3 regions of the Priestia sp. 179-F W1.4 NHS genome follow, and region 1 is predicted to be linked to each of the others. Evidence: riboswitches for the same ligand, from Rfam matches in the RefSeq annotation. Region 1 holds a riboswitch; each other region holds the start of a gene.
The links. Region 1 has a riboswitch for cobalamin ahead of ACH0CI_RS16085 (ABC transporter substrate-binding protein). Riboswitches for the same ligand answer to the same signal wherever they lie in the genome.
Positions count from the first base shown of each region.

Region 2: linked by a shared signal. The riboswitch ahead of ACH0CI_RS09495 (cobyric acid synthase) and the one ahead of ACH0CI_RS16085 (ABC transporter substrate-binding protein) in region 1 are both predicted to bind cobalamin.
Region 3: linked by a shared signal. The riboswitch ahead of nikA (nickel ABC transporter substrate-binding protein) and the one ahead of ACH0CI_RS16085 (ABC transporter substrate-binding protein) in region 1 are both predicted to bind cobalamin.

Region 1 is NZ_JBIQFF010000003.1:175,407-179,994, reverse strand. It holds gene cobD (threonine-phosphate decarboxylase CobD) at 1-498, opposite strand, end outside; gene cbiB (adenosylcobinamide-phosphate synthase CbiB) at 473-1,459, opposite strand; gene ACH0CI_RS16090 (adenosylcobinamide amidohydrolase) at 1,464-2,072, opposite strand; gene ACH0CI_RS16085 (ABC transporter substrate-binding protein) at 2,161-3,120, opposite strand; cobalamin riboswitch at 3,380-3,512, opposite strand; gene ACH0CI_RS16080 (thioredoxin family protein) at 3,603-3,917, opposite strand; gene ACH0CI_RS16075 (YpjP family protein) at 4,106-4,588, opposite strand, start outside.
Region 2 is NZ_JBIQFF010000001.1:1,739,679-1,744,266, reverse strand. It holds gene ACH0CI_RS09495 (cobyric acid synthase) at 1-1,003, opposite strand, end outside; cobalamin riboswitch at 1,096-1,275, opposite strand; gene ACH0CI_RS09490 (YdcF family protein) at 1,423-1,986, shown strand; gene ACH0CI_RS09485 (APC family permease) at 2,045-3,616, opposite strand; gene ACH0CI_RS09480 (nitroreductase family protein) at 4,043-4,588, opposite strand, start outside.
Region 3 is NZ_JBIQFF010000008.1:100,195-104,782, forward strand. It holds gene ACH0CI_RS24210 (GNAT family N-acetyltransferase) at 1-82, opposite strand, end outside; gene nikA (nickel ABC transporter substrate-binding protein) at 152-1,693, opposite strand; cobalamin riboswitch at 1,837-2,027, opposite strand; gene ftsZ (cell division protein FtsZ) at 2,030-3,034, opposite strand; gene ACH0CI_RS24225 (tautomerase family protein) at 3,394-3,783, opposite strand; gene ACH0CI_RS24230 (hypothetical protein) at 3,951-4,109, opposite strand; gene ACH0CI_RS24235 (TRM11 family SAM-dependent methyltransferase) at 4,370-4,588, shown strand, end outside.

The DNA.
Region 1 (4,588 bases):
TTCCTCGTGACTATACATAACGCCCGTTGGATTATTTGGGTGACAAATCCATAGTACTTTTATATCCGGAAGAATACTCATAATCAACTCTATATCCCAGCTCCAGCCATTTTCTTCAGCTAAAGGAACGTACGTCACTTCACATCCATACGCTTTACTTGCCTGTTCGTATTCGACAAACGTCGGCTGTACAATCCCCGCTTTCTCTCCTGAAAATAAAGAAGCAATAAGGAAAAACGCTTCAGCGGCCCCATTTGTGGGCAGCACTTGGGCAGCGGAAACATGATGATGAGCTGCAAGTTTATTTTTTAGTTCTGTTACTTCAGGATCAGGGTAACTAAACGCAGCTTCCTTGAATTCGTTCCACTTTTCGTGAAGAACAAGGGGAGCCCCTAAAGGATTTGTGTTTACGCTAAAGTCTTTTAGATGCGACAAATTCTCGGCCCCTATTGCTTTTAAAAAGACATTGGGGTTAGCTCCATGTGTAGGTAATAGCACTAATAACTCCTCCTAACAAAAGATAGAATAACCACGTAGCATAGACCGTCCTTTTCATAATGAAAACAGCTTGTTCAATATGACCGGCTTGCAGGGGAATCAGTGGTTCGCCCATTTTTGCACGATTAGATTCTATGCCTTTATATGTATTAAGCCCGCCGAGTTGAATACCTAAAAGGGCAGCCACTGCACTTTCCCCGTATCCGCTATTTGGACTTGGATGCTTCTTAGCATCGCGCTTAATCAAACTCGTTACATGCCAAAGAGAATATTGGCTTTTTGCTACATTAACAGCGGTCATTACCACTGCAGTTAACCGACTTGGAATATAGTTTAATACGTCATCGGTTTTTGCACTAAAATAGCCGAACAGAAAGTAGCGGTCATTTTTATACCCAACCATTGAATCACATGTGTTAATAGCTCGGTAAAAAAAGGCTAGGGCTCCTCCTCCTATAAATGCATAAAAAAGCGGAGCTGTAATACCATCACTTGTATTTTCAGCCACGGTCTCTACCGTCGCTCTGGCAATTTCTCCTTCTGATAAACGATCCGTATCTCGTCCCACAATCATGCTTACTTCATATCTAGCTTTCTCCATATCTCCTAGCTGAAGCGGCTTTTGCACCTTATAAGCAGCTTCGCTTAAGGAACGAGTGGATATAGTAGTCGCAATCATTACGCCCTCTACTAAAACACCTAGCATAAAATGAACTCCGTACAAAGCATGAAGGAATAAAAAAGGAATAACTCCTGCGAGCACCACCATACTTATCACAAGAAGCACTCCTTTGAATCGTTTTCCTGCGCCTTTATTTAATCTGGAATCCATCCAATAAATCCACTTGCCAAACCAGCGAACGGGATGCGGCCAATTTTCTGGGTCACCTATGATTCGGTCAATGAGTAGAGCAATCGTCATGGCTGTCAGGTGTGCAATCATCGCTTGTGCAATACTCATTTCTTCACCTCTTTTCCTTAAGTGCCTGCTCTAAGCTTATTTTTACCAGCTTGGCTACCGCTTGACCTAAAGCGGTCATAGAGCCTGCATATTCATATAATGGTCCTTGCTGAGACGCTGCAACTGAGATACTGTCCGTAGATGTTCCCGTAGCAATCGTCTTTGTAGCTGGATCTATGACACCCAGCTGTGACAGCGTTTTTGTTTTGGCTTCTGTAGCGGCAATAAAAAGCTGTAAAAACGCCGCATCCGTAAGCCTGCCTTCCACGAAAAAAAACATATTAATTGTACCGGGAGAGGAATAGAAAGGGACAGCTTCGTCAGCTGTAATATCCACTGCGTTTCCTACTCCAGCCGTTATCACGGAAGCTACTCTTACTCCGTAGCCTTCATAACAGTAAATCGCTCTTTCTTTTAACCAAACCGCTGTCATCAACCCTACGATTTGCTCATGGCGCACATTTTCTTTCATCAAATATTGCTCATACTCTAAAGAAGGGGTATCTGAATAATAGTCTTTATGAACAAATCGATTGTAAAAGGTGTCCGTTTCCGTGATGCCTGTTCCTAAAACGCCTGAGCTGTATGTTTTATAAGAAGTCTCGGTTTTCATGATTAAAAGCTCAGGCCGTTCTTCAATTTTAAGATGTGAAAAGGGACCAATCCCCTTTTCAATTCGAACTGGAATATGGTCCCTCTTTTTATTTATTGTACACCTCAGGGTATACTGCTTTTGCTAAGTCCTCTAAGCCATCTACAATACGAGGTCCTAAGCGGTTGATTTTGTTTTGATCAACCTTTTCAATATTCCCCTCTTTTACAGCAGTCATGCTGCTCCAAGCGGGACGCTTCATAATCTCATTTTTGTCTGCATCATACGTTGCGATAATAACGTCAGGGTTTAACTTAACAACTTGCTCTTCAGAAAACTTAACCCAACCCTTTTCACTAGCCGCTACGTTATCAGCACCGATCATAGTAAGCATTTCGTTCATGAACGTACCTTTTCCTGTTGTATAAATCTCAGGAGCTCCCGATACCTCTATCCATACTTTTTTACGATCTTCTTTTGAAATCGTTTTTGCTTTTTTCTCAATTGAAGCTACTTTTTCTTTCATGTCTTTAATTGTTTGATTAGCTTCTTTTGTTTTACCCGTTAATTTACCAATTTGCGTAATAGAATCATAAACCGTATCAAACGTTGTTGAATCTTTTACAACAAATACCGGAATACCCGCACTTTCAATTTGTTTAAATACTTCATCTGAAACGCCCATACTTGAAGCGTGTGCCAGTACTAAATCAGGATTTAAAGCAATAACTTTTTCTGCATTAACGTTCATATCTCCCACCTGCGCTTTTTTCTTTACGCTTTTAGGATAATCATCGTTGCTTGTGACACCGACTAACTCTTTTTCAAGGCCAAGGGCATATACAATCTCCGTATTACTTGGCATTAATGAAACAATTTTCTTAGGCTGTTTTTTCAACGTAATTTCTTTATCACGCGCGTCTTTTACCTTCACTGGAAACGCAGCTTGTGACGTTTGTTCTGTATCTTGCTTCGTTTTTTTATCACTGTTGCTTTTGCTGCCTGCACCGCATGCAGCAAGTACGATGACTAACAGCGCAATAATGGAATACGAAAGCCATTTTTTCATCTAAATACTCCCCCTATATATTGTTCATTGTGAATACGAAACCTCCACGTTAAAGAAAAAGCAAATGATCATGCAAAAAGCAGCGCTATCCCGTTTTTTCCGCTTTGACTATGTATACTGCTCGGCAGCAGCTTCAAAATAAAAAAGCTTTACTTTCAATTGAAAGCAAAGCAGGTAACGTCAAGATAAGCAGGAAAAGAATCCGTTAACTATACTTGATATGTATGTTCATTACCCTGCTTCACCCTTCCTCGAAGGTTTCACAGCTAACAATAAGGCAGGTCTCCTGACTTACGCACAAAGCGCTTACAGTGGCGGGACCGCGCTGGTTTTTCACCAGACTTCCCTTTTCACTCAATCTTTAAATTGAGACCTTATTGCTTTACGATTATTCACTTGTCCTAGTATACCCCACTCATCGAAAAATGGAAATAGCCATTCTCACAAAAAAAGCTGCGAGAATGCTCTCGCAGCTTAGGGAATTAAAGAGTTTCTAAAAATTCACGGACCGCTTCAGGCGTTTTAGCATTTGCACTGTGCAGGTGCGCAATTTTTTCACCGTTTTTATATACAAGAAGAGAAGGAATACCCATTACATTGTTTTCAGCAGAAAGTTCTTCAAACTCATCCTTGTCAATTTTAAACCATGCTTTATCTGTATTTTCGTCAACGATTTCATCAATAAACATATCCAAACGTTTGCAATCAGGACACCACGTTGTCGTAAAAATCCCAACGCTTAGTGTTTCATTCTTAATTTGTTGGCGAAATTGTTTTTCTTCCGTAAATTGTTTCATTGTGTTACCTCCAGCGTCTATTCGTTCCTTCCTACAATTCTATAGTAAGAAGTCTGACTTCATTATAAACGATTTTTTTATCGTTGTGCTAATGTTTCAGCTTATTTAGACCATAACGGTTTTAGACGTAAAAAAATGCTAGCTTAAAAAAGCTAACATTTCGAAATTGTAGAATGTTGTGTCTATTATCAGCTGAACCACTTAGGCGGCATGTTTCGGTTCCAATAAATTTTCCCTAAATCATAATGCTTTTGAAAATTATCTGCGGCCGCATGATAGTGAAAATTAAACCAGTATCCATCTTTTGGAGGATTTTCACGCCGTACATGAAACCGTATTAAGTCCTGACCGGTTTCCCGGTCATATACATGGAAAATCTTTTCACCGTAGCCAGCAGCAGGGTGCTCGCTTATCTCGAGATTCTGAATTGACTGTTCACGTTCAGTGCCAATGTCGGTCAGCACTTCTTCAATTTTAGGTAACACTGCTTGACGAAATTCATCTTCAATGACAGGACCAATTTTTGTTCCGAATTTTTCCACTGACTGTTTTTCAGCTGATTCCATTGCATACGTAACAAATGATGAAACGTCTTCATATTTTGGTTCTTCATATGGCAAATGAATATCTTCTATAACAGCTGTGACAGGAGTTGTTTCTCTTACATACCC
Region 2 (4,588 bases), on a different contig from region 1:
GAGCGTTCGTTGCGTTCAAGACTTGATTAATGGCTAGAGCCAGGCCGCTTTCTTGTAAAAACTGCGCATCTTCAATCGTATTTTTGCTTCCTGGTAAAACAATTAAATCAGGCGTACTTAGTTGTGATGGCTTGGTTACAAGTCTCACATGACAGTCTTCTTCTAAGCTTAGAGGATCAATGTCTGTAAAATTTGAGATGCGAGGATACGAGATAACCGCAATATCGATTTCTTTTAACGGATTTACAAGCGTTGAGTAATTTCTGAGTGATAGCGAATCTTCAGCGTCAATTTCCACGTCGTGCATATAAGGAATCACTCCTAGTACCGGAACTCCCGTGTATTCTTCAAACCACTTCAACCCCGGTTTTAAAAGCTCTAAGTCTCCTCGGAATTTATTGATTAACACTCCAATTACTCTAGGTTTATGTTCATCTGGAAGCAATTGAAGAGTACCCACCAGACTCGCAAAAACCCCTCCTTTATCAATGTCTCCTACTAATACAACAGGGGCTTGGGCTATCTTTGCTACGCGCATATTTACCAGTTCCCGATCGTTCAAATTCACTTCAGCAGGACTTCCAGCACCTTCAATCACAATTCGATCATAATGATTGGCAAGCTCTTTATAAGACTCCGTGATAACGTTCAAACCTTCATTAAAAAATTCTTGCCGATACTGAAAAGCAAACATATTACGAAGCGGCTTTCCATGAACGACAATTTGAGATTCATGATCACGAGTTGGTTTAATTAAAATAGGATTCATATTGGTTGTTGCTTCTACTCCAGCCGCTTCAGCTTGAATTCCTTGCGCTCTTCCAATTTCTTTTCCATCCATTGTAATGTATGAATTAAGCGCCATATTTTGCGATTTAAACGGTGCAGTTTGATAGCCGTCTTCTTTAAAAATACGGCAAAACGCTGTAGCAATCATGCTTTTTCCAGCGTCTGAGTGCGTTCCTTGAATCATAAGAGGTTTTCCTTTTTTCACTTTTTCCACTCCCTATCACATAAAAAAACCTTAACTGTAAAAGTCAAGGTTTGGTCATGCGCTCATTAACACATTGTCTTGACTTATTTCTCCCACCGAAAAATAAGGGGTTTTTAAAAGCAGGTCTCCTGGCTTATGCTTCATTTTACTTCTGCATCCTTCCTAGTTTGACTAGTGGGTCTTTGCAGGTTCATCCACATTTACAGTAGCGGGGGCTGCACCGGATTTACACCGATTTCCCTATTATCCTCCTTAGAGGCACTTTTAAAATCATTTATTCTTTATTGTAACGAATTTTATAACCATTCACAATAACGATTTTCTTCTATTATTATATATTACTGTGTTTATACTTATTTGGGTCTCGTATGCTATAATAACGATTATTTTCCAAACATCTTATGAAATAGCTAGGAAGGTGCTCGTAGTTGAAGAAAAAAATCATTTATATCTTTATTAGTTTGCTTGTTCTTTACATAGCAATCATGTCTTTTTGTATGTATCAAACCGCTCAGCAGCCTGTTCCGCAAAAAGCAGATTATGTGCTCATTTTAGGTTCGAAAGTAGACGGAGATCAAATGTCCCCTAGTTTAAAAGAACGAGCAAAAACGGCTTTATCTTATTTAAAGACTCATAAACAAACAAAAGTTATCGTAACGGGTGGAAAAGGATCCGATGAAGAAATTTCTGAAGCAGAAGCAGCCTATCGTTTTCTACGAAAAGAAGGAATTAAAAAGAATCGAATGATAAAAGAGGATCAGTCAACTTCTACTTTTGAGAATTTCACTTTCACTAAAAAGAAAGTTGATATTCAACACAAAAAAGTCGTGCTTGTTAGCAGTGATTTTCATTTATTTCGCGCCTCTATTATTGCCAAGCGTCAAGGTTTTGACGTTTATCCTTTAGGTGCAAAGACACCAAATTCAATTAAACTTCAAGCCTACTTTCGTGAGTATGCTGCTATCTTAAAAACGTGGCTGTTTGATAAATAAATAGAGTACACCCCTATACAAACGAAAAACACGGCATGAATTCATGCCGTGTTTTTTATTAATCATCCGTATCGATAACTGCTTTTGGTAAACCCGTGTATTTCGCCCAGTAGAAAATACCGATTGAAACAAGAGCAATTAAAATTAAGTCAAGCGGGTTGCTTAGCACATCTTGTCCTCCACCAAATGAGCCTAGGTAAGAGATAACAAGCATAATAATATAATAAGCAACTAGCCACCAAGCAGATTTAAGCTGCTGTGCAAATTTTACAACGTCAGTTGGTACGTATTTCTTAAATGCTACGTAGATAACAACCATTAGAAGCTGTGATCCTAGAAGCCAAGAAATTGTCGTCCATCCTGACCAATATACGATGTATGAACAGAAGATAAATGACACAGGAGCAATAACGCTCATGCCTTTTAATTTGAAAGGCTTTTTAAGGTCTTTTGCATTTACTCTGAATGCAGCAGCTGAAATTGGCGCAATCGCATAAGACAGAATAAGTGCTACTGAACATACGTTTACTAGCGCTTCCCAAGAAGGAAATGGCAGTGTCCAGAATACGGACATTCCAAACGATAGCCATAGTGACGCACGTGGAATTCCTGTTTTCTTATCTACTTTTGAGAAACGTTTAAATAGTGTTCCATTACGAGACCAAGCATAAACTAAACGAGAAGTTGTATTCATGAAGATGTTCCCGTTACCGCCTGGTGATAAAATAGCATCAAAAATAACAAGCGTTACTAACCAGCCAAGGCCTAAAATAAGTGCAATATCTTTAAATGGTAAAGAGAATTGCTCTTGAATTGTTCCCCATCCTCCTGATAGCATATCAGCCGGAATGTTACCAATGAACAATACTTGCAGTGCTGTGTAAATAATCGCTGAAAGTACAATACAGATAATGAGCGCGATTGGAATATTACGCTGCGGGTTTTTAACTTCACTGGCTACAGAAACAATAGGGTGAAGTCCTAGGTAAGCAAACATAACGCCACCTGTTGAAATGGCTGCTTGAATACCATTAAAACCAAACGGAGTAAAATCGCCAGTTGTAAAGTTAGCTGATTTAAAGTGATAAGCTAACACGACGATAATTGTAAGAGGAACCGCATATTTGAACACAGATATAATAACATTTGACTTAGCAAATGCTTTTACACTTACGTAGTTAATGATAAAAAATAGCGTTAATAACGCGAACTGAAATAACCAGCCGATTGTAGTAGGCGATTCAGAACCATGTTTAGTTAGACCAGGAAGCCAAAACGCAACATACTGACGTACAGCCGTTACCTCGATGGCAATCAAACTTGTGTAAGCAATAATGGTAATGAATGAAATTAAGTAACCCACTAAATGACCATGTGAGTAAACCGGATAACGGATAATTCCACCGGTACGCGGCAGCGCTGCTCCAAGTTCAGCATACACTAAACCGATAAGTAAAATAATGACTCCGCCAATCAGCCACGAAAAACTTCCGGCTGGACCAGCCTTTGACGCTACGTTACTAACCGCAAATAACCAGGCGGAACCAAAAATAGCTCCCATCCCAATTAACGTTAGGTCAAGTAACGATATTGATTTTTTAAACTTTCCTTGATTTCCTTGATCAGACATAATATCCTCCTTTAAAATTTCCACTCCACATATCTACGCCCTTGCGTCCGATATGGGATTCTTTACATCATCCTCCTCTTACTAAGACCTCACAAGTGGATATGTTAACAAATATTCTCTAAAAAACCAAGTTAAAAACTTTATTTTTTTGTAAAACATCGTTGAATTGCTTATGTATAGCGCATAAATTCCACAGAAGATTTGAGGACTACTCCTCCTATTTAACCGCATTTTTCTTAGGTTAAACATAAAAGAATATTCAAACTATTTACCGTAAAAAAGGGTCTGAGATATAACGAAATCAACCGCTAGAAGCAGCTACATACGCAACACCTAGGCTTGCCATACCAATAAAAAAATCCGAACGATTCATCGTTCGGATTTTGCTTTAATTAAAATAATGTTGCCCGTGCCTCTTTTTTTTGCTTATTTAAATACTTTTACACGTTCACTTAGTGGTTGAAATTCTTTTTCTCCCGCTGGTGACACGGGATTACCAAATGGCATTTGAGCAATCAGCTTCCATGAACTTGGAATATTCCAAGCTGCTTTTACTTCATCGTCAATCAATGGATTGTAATGCTGTAAAGTTGCTCCTAGGCCTTCGAGCTCAAGAGCTGTCCAGATCACATGCTGCAGCATGCCTGATGATTGGTTAGACCAAACCGGGAAATTTTCGCTGTAAGATGCGAACTGCTTTTGCAGCCCTTCAACTACTTCTTGATCTTCAAAGAAAAGAACTGTTCCATAGCCGCTTCCGAATAAGTTCATTTTTTGATCCGTATCTGAAAAATTTTCAGCTGGAACAATTTTACGAAGCGTTTCTCTCGTAATATTCCACACTTTATCATGCTGTTCGCCAAATAAAACGACTACGCGTGCGCTTTGGGAATTAAATGCTGAAGGAGTATGTTTCACCGCAAAGTTAATAATTTCTTCAATTTTTTCTTCTGACATTTTTACATTTTTATC
Region 3 (4,588 bases), on a different contig from region 1:
TCCGCATATTCATGACAAACTGAATCACTTCAGCATCCTTTTCTTTTACTTGTTTAATTTGATACATTTGTACTTCTTGCACGTTTACTGTCACATCCTTTTAACGATCATTGTATACTTTTTCTTTTCTCTGCTTATGCTGCAATGTTAACTACGGCGTTACGTCTAAATGCTGAGTCAGCATATAATACTCGCTTGGATTTGTTGTCCAGTTTTTCACTTTTTGATTATAAGCAACAACAGTGTTTGGATGTACAATCGATGACGTCAGCATTTTTCTATTAATCAAAGCGGTTGCTTGTTTGGCTAACTGATCTCGTTTTGCGTCATCTACTGTTGAATTTAACTGTTCTATCATTTTTGTTAGCGTATCATCATTAATCCGGCTGGCATTTAAACCACCGCCGGGCAAATAGTTCGTACTTAAATAATAGCTGGCATCTCCTCTAGGTGCTGTGATAAGGCTGTACAATGCTAAATCCCAATCATCTTTTGCCATTACATATTCATCGCTATCTTCAACTAGGTGAATCTTAATAGTAATTCCTAACTCTTTGGCATTAGACTGTATAAGCTGAGCAATTAAAGGCAGTTCTGGCAAAGAACTGTATGTGACAAGAGAGAGCGATAGTGGCTTTCCATTTTTGATTGCTTTGTCATTTTTGATTTGATAGCCTGCTTTCTCTAAATATTTTTTAGCAGATGTCATACCTCTTTGCTCATTAGCAGTACTATCAGCAAAAGGAAATTGGGGTAAAAATGGACCTCGAGCCGCTGCCGCTTGATTGTTCATGATGCTGCTAACAATTTCTTTTCGGTTCAATAAGGTATCGATAGCTTTTCTTACATTTTCGTCTTTTAATGCGTCATTGGTTTGATTATAAAGTAATAAATGTGTACGCACACTGGGTACTCCACTTACTTTAAAAGACGGATCTGTTTGTAAAGTGCCCAAGCTTTCTAAAGGCGGGCGATAAATAATATCGGCTGTTCCAGATTGAAGAGCAGCAACTCGCGCATTAGCATCTTCGTTAAATCCAAAGATCGCACTTTTCAATTTCACTTTTCCACCCCAATAATTTTCATATCTTTCTAATTTTACTTGATTTCCTTGATCAAAAGACAAGACGCGAAATGGACCCGTACCAATGGGCTTCTTAGCTATATTAGAAGCATCAACATCTATAATAGCTGTATTTGGATGCACTAATTCAGAAGGAAATTTAGGCATTGGTTCTTTTAATGTAATTGTCAGCGCATGACTGTTCGCTTTCATTTCTTTAATATTCAAAGCGTTTTTCATCGCATAACTTTGATCTATCGTTCTTTGAAGAGAAGACTTAACGGCATTTGCATCCAGCGCTTTTCCATTTTGAAACGTGATGTTCTTTCTTATCATAAATGTCCATGTAAGGCCGTTATCTTTCGTTTCCCACTTTTCAGCAAGCCAAGGCTTTATTTTTAAATCTTCGTTGATTTTAACAAGCGTCTCCCCTACTCCCCCACGAACTGCTGTATAATTATCGTCCGTATGAGGATCAAGCGTTGCAGATGTAAAATTAAATAAAAACGTCACACTTTTATCCGTTTTCTTTCTTTCTTTTATACTTACGCTCTCTTCATTAGGAGCGCAAGCAGTGAGGCAAAGTAACACGAGAAATATCATAGATACAAGTTTTTTATTATTTATCATTCATTTTTCCACCTTCTATTTTAATACACAAAAAAAGCACTTCTAAAAAGAAGTGCTTGCCTTCACAACAAATTCAGATAAACGTATCCCTTGTTTATCGTATTTTTGATTCTGCCAAAACACCTCCCTATCCTCGTAGGTTATTGTGTGCTGCGATTTATGGCAGGTCTCCTGGCTTCAAGTCATTGCCTTATGCCGCCTTCCCGTCTCTAAATAGACAGTGGCTTTTTGACATAAGGCTCCTTGTTACAGTGGCGGGACCGCTCCGGATTTTCACCGGATTCCCTTTTAAGGCAATTGAAAAACAATTGCCACCATAAAAGCTGGTTATTTAATTTAGTAGCGTGCTCTTGAAACTCTAGAAGTGGAAGCTGATGGTGAAATATCTTCATCATCAAATCCAGTGGCAATAACGGTTACCATCATTTCGTCCTTTAAATCTTCATTAATCACAGATCCAAAAATCATATTTAAGTCCTGATCAGAAGCGGACGTGACAATATCTGCTGCTTCCTGTACTTCGTAAAGACTCAAGCTGCTACCGCTCGTAATGTTCAGCAGCACGCCTCTTGCTCCATCAATCGATGCATCTAGCAGCGGACTAGAAATCGCTTTTTTCGCTGCTTCAATTGCTCGATCTGATCCCGAAGCTCGTCCGATACCCATAAGCGCAAATCCTTGATTAGACATAATTGTTTTTACATCAGCAAAGTCAAGGTTAATCAGCCCCGGAACAGCGATTAAATCTGAAATACCTTGAATACCTTGGCGAAGAACATTATCTGCTTCACGGAATGCTTCAAGCATAGGTGTCTTTTTATCAACGATTTCAAGCAAGCGGTCGTTTGGAATGACAATAAGGGTATCTACCGATTCATTCATCGCAGTAATACCGCCTACTGCTTGCTTGGTACGTTTATTTCCTTCAAACTTGAAAGGGCGAGTAACTACTCCAATTGTTAAAGCATTTAGTTCACGGGCAATTTGAGCAATAACCGGAGCTGCTCCAGTACCAGTGCCTCCCCCCATGCCAGCTGTTACGAATACCATATCTGCGCCTTGCAGTACTTCTTGAATTTGCTCTCTGCTTTCTTCTGCAGCTTCTCTTCCTACTTCTGGATTAGCTCCTGCACCTAATCCTCGCGTTAATGCCGCACCAATCTGCATTTTCACATCTGCTTTAGATAAATTAAGCGCCTGAGCATCCGTATTAACGGCGATAAATTCTACCCCTTGTACACCATGTTCAATCATACGGTTAACGGTGTTATTTCCTCCACCGCCGACTCCAATTACTTTAATTCGCACTAATGGCGATACATCTGCATCAAATCCAAACATTCTAAGTTCCTCCTCAATGATCAAAATTACTTTCTCTTATTATCCGAAAAAACACGTGAAGAACCTTTTACTCCTATATTTAACGCGTAACTGTTCTTTTGTTTTACAGATTTTATACATTTCTCTTTTAACCTTTTAATCTTTACATCTTTATGTAAAATTATTGTTGTTCTGAAGTTAGTACGCCGAACTCTTTTTTGGTTTTCTCACTCAAAACGGCATATAAGCTTATTGTATCATTCATTTGACAGATGTCTGTATTTAATTTTGAGTAAGATGTGACTAAGAGAATAATATTTTTATAGACAAAATGAGAAAAAGCCCTTAGAAATAAGGGCTTCTCTAGATAATAAACCATTTTATAATTTCCCAGTTAAGAATTGAGCTTCTCCCATACCAAAGCTCCAGTCAGCATTACCGTTTTCAACAATTGAAATCATAATGTCGCTTGGTTGAATTCCGCAGCTTTCTCCCAGCTCTTTTACAATTAATTTGTAAAGAGCTTGTTTTTGCTCTTCTGTTCGCTGTTTGCTCGTCACACTTATAATAACCAAATCCTTGCTTCTCTCAAAGCCAAGACCTGTATCTTCAATAATCATTTCATGAGCAGGATGCTGATGTACAATTTGATAACGATCGCGTTCTGGGACGCCAAAGGCTTCTAGCATCGCTCGATGAGCAGCGTCTAGTAATGCTTTTAACTCTTTTTCGTCTCTTCCTTCTATTACATCAAATCTAAGTAATGGCATACTAAGTAACCTCCAGCTTTTTGTCTAATGTATTATTGCTTTATCATATCACAACTATCATTTGTAAAAAAAAGATATGCTATTCACAATGTGCTCTCTAGTGAAAGAGACCTCAAACTCTTCAATAAAAGCTGAACCTAATAAAAAGAAATGAGCAGCATAACGGCTCATTTCATTAGTACAAAAATATTTATAATAAGAGCTAAAATACATGCAGATACAATGGCAATGAGTACGTTCATCACAAGGTTTTGCGAGGATGTTTTAGCTTGTTTTTTCATATCAGCCCGACTCATCTGTTGCTTTTCATGATCACTTTTAGACATCACGTAGCCTCTCCTATTCATCAAAATGTCAGCAGTGTATAAATGATTTTTGAGAAACCTTGATCCAGTTCTTTTGTATAAACAGCAGCACATGCAGGTTATCATCAGTTATTTTAGCATGTTTTGTCAAATAAGTGGACTATGTAGCGCTTCAATTTAGTATTCACAGCCAAATATATTTAAATTCGTTGCTTTTCTCTTCTTTTCTCGCTATTGTTTGAGAAGAAGGATAATTAGATACGATAAAGGATGATACGATATTGAATAACCATACGCAGCTGCCTCAGTATATCTACACATACGCATGCAGCGAAGAGGAACTCTCACTATGTCAATTAGAGAGACGCTCTCTTTTTGAAATTGAAACTGAGAAACCTATCATAAAAAGCGCCGTTAAACTTGATCCAAGCAGAAGCCCTTTTATCAAAGAGCGATTAGATATTATGTATGAATCAGATGACCTTGCAGATATTTGCAAA